Cycloclasticus pugetii PS-1: one gene and its partner. The protein of the gene in region 1 binds, or shares a complex with, the protein of each later gene. Links are inferred from orthologs where the notes say so. Each region holds a gene or a part of one and is shown in the gene's direction. Other genes may lie near its edges. The genes, in order: sbcB and ssb.

Region 1 (3,302 bases):
ATTGAAAAGCCAGACTCAAAAAATCGTTCAATCCATCGCGTACTTAAGGTAAGCGATACGGCTATTGCTACCTCAGGTGATTATAGGAATTTTTTCGAGAAAGATGGTGTTCGTTTTTCTCACACTATTAATCCCACAAATGGCCAACCCGTTCAGCATAAATTGGCCTCAGTTACTGTGCTGGCAGAAAATAGTATGAAAGCAGATGCTTGGGCAACAGCTTTTATGGTATTGGGTCATAAAAAGGGGTACGATTTGGCTGTGTACAATAGATTAGCTGTATTATTTCTGGTGAAGGATGGTGATAGCATTAGAGAAATAGCAACACCAGAATTTACCTTAATGACCCAGGGGTTATCATCATGAATATATTTTTAGTAACGTTTTTAGTTTTCATGCTAGTAGTGATATTCATGTCTGTTGGTGTGATCTTTAGCAATCGCAAAATCAAAGGCAGTTGTGGTGGTCTTAATAACATTGATGGGCTAGAAGGTGATTGCGCTCTTTGTAGTAAAAAAACCTGTGATAAAAAGAAAAAGATGGAAAAGTTAAACGCTTAGTCATTCTTACAATAAGTTTATAGGATATAAGGGGAGTAGATGTTTAAGTCAGTATTAATAAAAGACTACATGGCCACTAATTTAACGACCTTCACGCCAGGACTGGAAATTTCCCAGGCGATTAAGTATTTAAATACGCATAAAATATCTGGCGCACCGGTGGTGGATGAGCGTGGCACACTGGTAGGAATGTTGTCCGAAAAGGACTGTCTTCAAGTGGCATTACAGTCAACCTACTATGAAGACTGGGTGGGTGGTGTCGTGTCAGAGTATATGACTGAAGAATTAGAGACAGTGCCAGATACGGCCAGTATTGTAGACGTTGCTGAGAAATTTTTAAAATCATCATTTAAACGTTATCCAGTACTCGATGAAGACGGCGAATTGGTTGGTCAAATTAGCCGGAGTGATGTACTTAGAGCACTGGATAAACTTTGGTAAGCTTTGTCTGAAACATACTACTGGTACGATTACGAAACAACGGGCATTGATCCTGCTAGAGATCGTGTGGTCCAGTTTGCGGGTATACGTACGGATTTAAACTTTAATCCAGTTGCAAACCCCGATGTTTTTTATTGCAAATTGCATGATGATATCTTGCCTCACCCAGAAGCGTGCCTAATTACTGGAATTACACCACAACATGCAATCAGAGAAGGTCTATTAGAAAGCGAATTTATTAAGCGAGTGCACCGCGAGTTTAGTACGCCTCAAACATGTGTCGTTGGATACAACAGTATTCGATTTGATGATGAATTTACAAGGCACCTTTTATATAGAAATTTTTTCGATCCTTATGCCCGTGAATGGAAGTCTGGCAACTCACGTTGGGATTTAATAGACCTAGTTCGATTGACACATGCTCTTAGACCAGATGGAATTAATTGGCCACAACGTGAAGATGGCGCGGCTAGTTTTAAATTAGAAGAGCTGACTAAAGCGAATGGTATCTTGCATGAGGCCGCACATGATGCCTTATCAGATGTATATGCCACTATTGAATTAGCAAAGCTTATTAAGCAACAACAACCTAGAATTTATAGTTGGGGCTTATCACTGCGAAATAAAAAAAAAGCCGCGGAAAACCTGGACCTGATACACAATACCGCTGTTATACATGTGTCGAGTAAATACCCTGCCGCACAAGATTGTTTAGCAGTTGTTGTCCCCATTGCTGCTCACCCAGTGAATAAAAATGGAGTGCTGGTTTTTGATCTATCTGCTGACCCAACAGAGCTTATTGACTTAACAGCTGAAGAAATCCACCAGCGATTATACACACCTACGGCTGAATTAAATGAAGGACAGAAGCGCCTGCCTCTTAAGACCGTTCATATTAATAAATCACCAATGTTGGCACCTTTAAGTACCCTGACTACAGAGGTCAAAAATAAATTAAATATTGATTTACTGCGGTGCGAAGAAAATAGGCAAAAAATACTCGGTGCGGGTATTGAAAAAAAACTGGCAGAAGTTTTCTCTATTAATACATTCGAAAGCGCTACAGACCCTGATTTAATGCTATATAGTGGCGGTTTTTTTAGCCCTATAGATGTGCAAAATATGACGCAAATACGTGCTTGTCCAATAGATAAATTGGCAGAGTTATCGTTGCCATTTGAGGATGAGCGTTTAGAAGAAATGTTGTTTCGTTATAGAGCAAGAAATTACCCGGAAACTCTTAACGAGGTGGAAAAAACGCAATGGCAAGCATATCGCCACAATTGTTTTATTAAAGAACATAATGATGGACGTTTAACCTTAAAAGCATATTTTGAAAGGCTTGATGAGTTAGTGGTTGACGGTGATTGGAGTGAAGAACAGCAAGTGCTACTAGAAGAATTAATTGATTACGGTGAGGCAGTTGCCGACAGTTTGGTATCAGACTAAATTTTTATTCATTGGCTTTAATCGCTAACAAACGTGGCCGGACTGCAAACAACTTGAAGGTATCATGAAAAAAGATTAAAGGTGTTGGTAGAATGTCTCCGATAAACCTTATTCCAAGCGTTAAATCATAATTGGTTTAGCGTTAACGATTAACAAAGCGCAGGAAATAGCATGGCAGAAACAGTAGAAGAGCTAACCGTTAGTTATACAGATGGCGGTATTGAAACAGTAAAAGAACTTGATAAAGTCGTTCTTTCAAAGGGTGCATGGGCGACCGTTATATACAAGCATCAAGACTGGAATCGTACAAAAGAAGAGTATGGCCCTGATAAATATACCATTCGTCGTTATCAAAAGCGTAATGGTGAGTACCAGCAGAAATCAAAGTTCAATATATCGAGCGCTGCCCAAGCGGAAGGTATTATCGCGGCATTACAAGGTTGGATAAAAAAATAAGCAAGTCCTGTTAGTAGCAAGGGGACTTGAAAGCTTGTTAATAATCAAAGCCAGATAAACACCATTGAGTGCTTATCTGGCTTTTTTGTTATATCACACTGTATTGTTTTTCATGTTTAAAGAAAAATAGGACGAGCAAATACTTAGTGAGAGTTAGTTTAATGCTGCTTTTCACCGTAAAGCTTAGCGTATAAGCCCTGTTGTTCAATAAGTTTGTTGTGATGGCCTTGTTCGCTAATAATGCCGTCTTCAAAAACATACACATGTTGGGCCTGTTTTATGGCACTTAAGCGATGGGCAATAATGATTGTGGTGCGGTCCTTTAAGAAAGACCGCATTGATTTATGTAATTGAAACTCAGTTTCGCTATCCAGCGCTGAGGTTGCTTCATCCAGA
Region 2 (3,035 bases), 310 kb from region 1 along the record:
GGGTCCATTGTTAGCATCGGTTGTTGGCTTGCAGGGTATTTTCTGGTTTACAGCGATTTTGGCCACGGTGGGTATATTTATCCTGCATAACGTTGTGCCAGACGCGAAAAAATTATCGGTGCATAAAGATGCAGAGCCTATTCCTGCTTTGATGGGTAAGGTGTTAAAAGATACGCAGCTATTACGTCTTGATTTTGGTATTTTTTGCTTACATTTAGTGATGACCGCTATGTTTGTTGTGCTTCCACTGGTTTTACGAGGGAAGCTGGGCATCGCTGCGGATCACCACTGGATGGTTTACTTGCCTGTGTTGGGGTTATCGGTAGTGGCAATGCTACCCTTTATTATCCTCGCAGAAAAAAAGCGTAAGATGAAAGTCGTTTTCGTTAGCGCTGTAGCGGCCTTGTCATTGGCTAGCCTCGGGTTGTATTTGTTCAGTGGTCATCTTTGGGGCATGCTGGGTTCTTTATTTGTATTTTTCACAGCATTTAATTTGTTAGAGGCGAGTTTGCCGTCATTGATTTCTAAAATAGCGTTTGCTGGCGGAAAAGGAACCGCGATGGGCGTTTATTCCAGCTCGCAATTTTTTGGCGCTTTTTGTGGTGGTTTAATGGGCGGGCTAGTCTGGAATAATTATGGTTTAGCCTCCGTGTTTTTAGCCTGTGGCGGTATTTTATTTATTTGGTTTATAGTGGCGCTAAGCATGAAGGCCCCACGTCATATGAGTAGTTTGTTGAAACATGTGGAGATCGAAACGAGCGAGCAGGCACGGCAAATAACTGATAAGCTATTAGCGGTAAAAGGGGTGCTAGATGTTGGTATTTCAGTTGATGATTCAACGGCTTATTTAAAGGTCGATAATGAATTATTAGATGAGCTGGCACTAGAAGCAATCATCCCAACTAATCAAGCAACAGGCTGAGATTAAACTTTAAACCCGCCCCATTGAGGGCAAGAATAACGGAGCACAACATGGCAAGCAGAGGCGTAAATAAAGTAATTTTGGTGGGTAACTTGGGTAAAGACCCTGAGATTCGTTATATGCCGAGTGGTGGTGCGGTAGCCAATGTTACCGTGGCAACATCAGAATCATGGAAAGATAAAAATACAGGTGAACAAAAAGAACAAACAGAGTGGCATAGAGTAGTGTTTTTTAATCGTTTAGCTGAGGTGGTTGGTGAGTACCTTAAGAAGGGCTCAAAAATTTATGTAGAAGGTGCTTTGCAAACACGTAAATGGCAAGATCAAAGCGGACAAGACCGTTACACTACAGAAATTAAAGCCAGCACAATGCAAATGTTGGACAGCCGAGGCGGTGGTTCGGCTGAATTTTCGCCAGCAGGTTCAGCGCCGGCCTCGAAACCGAGTAATTTTGCATCAGCACCGGCACAACCTACAGCACCGATGGATGATTTTGATGATGACATTCCATTTTAGAGACCATCGAAGACTGCTTTGTACATAATAAATAAAAAAGCCCATAGTTAATGGGCTTTTTTATTGGCTGTTGTAAACAGCGGATTCGTTACTACAACATATACAATGGTTTTATGTTGTAGGTTTAAGGCTTATCTGTTGTTACCGTGCTTTAGGTGAAAAATACCTAAAGCTAAGGGGAGCTGGAAAACTTAGCCTTTGTCTTTATCCGCTTGGGGTAAACAATCCATAATGGCTTGATGTTGCCCAGCAAGTGCCTTATCAATTAATCCAGGGAATAACCCATTCAAGCGGCCAAATAAGCGTTCTTGCCAACCCACAAAATGCCTAGCCTTACTGCTTTGTAGAAAGTCGGCAAACTCTGTTGCTACTTTTTCAGGTGTATCTATATTTGCCTTGATAGCCACATTAAGCGCTTGGGTGTTCTCGTCGTTGAACGGTGTATCAGTTCCGCGTGGTGCGAAATAGCGCACATCAACCGTGCCACCGTGAAGTTCTCGTCGGAGGGCTTCGGTAAAACCTTTTAGGCCGTATTTGCTGGCGCTGTATACAGTAAAGCCTGCAAAGGCCAAACTAGCAAAAGCAGAGCCGATATTAACAATTTGCGCAGACGGTTTAGCTTTTAATAACGGCAATAGCTGCTGTGTTAATAAAATAGTGCTGGTTAAGTTAATATGAATAACAGAAGAAATTTTTTCTTCGCTCATGGTTTCAAAGCCTGTAAATGCACTGATACCAGCATTATTAATCAGTATGTCAATACCACCTGCTCGTTGCTCACAATGTTCTTTAATGACCTGCCGGCCTTCAGAAGATGAAATATCAGCCGCCAAGACATCGTGTTGGCCTGATAGATTTTGTTTGACGGTTTCAAGCTTATCTTGATTTCGGCCTACTAAAATAAGTTGTGCGCCTAATTCTGATAATTCTTTGGCGACTGCTGCACCAATACCACTGCCAGCACCGGTTAATAAAATGACTTTATTGTTGTACACTTAGTTCTCCTTTTGTTCGGTTTTTAACGCAACGAAAAGATAATAAAAATTATTACGCCGTGAATAAGTATACCTTGATTTTTAAGGTGTGGTTGAACTGAGCAAGTCAAAATAGATAGACTTTGGAAGTAAGATGTTTGAGTGTTTTAAGTTGCTTTGTGCTATTTCGGAAATTAGCAATTATCGTGTGATAGAGGTTTGCCGCTGATGCCAAAAACTCAGTAAGCGTAGACAGGGGGAAGTGTTAATTAAAAAGTGGAGTATTTGCTTGTTGTCTTTTATTTTCATAACAATAAAAAAGCCCCTATTAAGGGGCTTTTTTAATTAGCTAGGCCGATATTAAGCCAGCTAATTTAGCTTTTCCAAGAAGGTTTGCTTATTCTTCAGCTGCGGCATCCGTCTTAGTTGCTTCATTTGCTTGAGACATTGCATCATTTGCCATTTCTTTAGCAGCGTCTACAGCATCAGTTGTTGTTTCTTTAACAGCATCAAGCATATCAGCGCCTGCTTCTTTCGTTGCATCCATTGCGTTTTCGGCGCCTTCAGTTACATCAGTAGCTACTTCTTTTGCACTTTCCATTGCGCTAGATGTGGTCTCTTTAG

The links.
Region 2: the proteins of sbcB (region 1) and ssb are in contact, whole or in part, in a crystal structure (PDB 3C94), measured with the Escherichia coli proteins. The link is inferred for Cycloclasticus pugetii PS-1 from one-to-one orthologs.

Annotation. Positions count from the first base shown.
Region 1 is NZ_ARVU01000001.1:534,133-537,434, forward strand. What follows is about bases 257-3,227. They hold sbcB (exodeoxyribonuclease I), read left to right. Parts: upstream 257-1,004; coding sequence 1,005-2,450; downstream 2,451-3,227. Other genes in these bases: CYCPU_RS0102685 (FAD:protein FMN transferase), read left to right, coding at 257-366; nqrM ((Na+)-NQR maturation NqrM), read left to right, coding at 363-560; CYCPU_RS0102695 (CBS domain-containing protein), read left to right, coding at 600-1,001; CYCPU_RS0102705 (hypothetical protein), read left to right, coding at 2,622-2,906; CYCPU_RS0102710 (ABC transporter ATP-binding protein), read right to left, coding at 3,065-3,227. In the rest of the region: more of CYCPU_RS0102685, read left to right, coding at 1-256; more of CYCPU_RS0102710, read right to left, coding at 3,228-3,302. UniProt on the Escherichia coli protein: Degrades single-stranded DNA (ssDNA) in a highly processive manner.
Region 2 is NZ_ARVU01000001.1:225,062-228,096, forward strand. Bases 1-2,704 are described here. They hold ssb (single-stranded DNA-binding protein), read left to right. Parts: upstream 1-972; coding sequence 973-1,437; downstream 1,438-2,704. Other genes in these bases: CYCPU_RS0101120 (MFS transporter), read left to right, coding at 1-922; CYCPU_RS0101130 (SDR family oxidoreductase), read right to left, coding at 1,629-2,432. Outside these bases: CYCPU_RS0101135 (hypothetical protein), read right to left, coding at 2,809-3,035. UniProt on the Escherichia coli protein: Plays an important role in DNA replication, recombination and repair. Binds to ssDNA and to an array of partner proteins to recruit them to their sites of action during DNA metabolism. Acts as a sliding platform that migrates on DNA via reptation.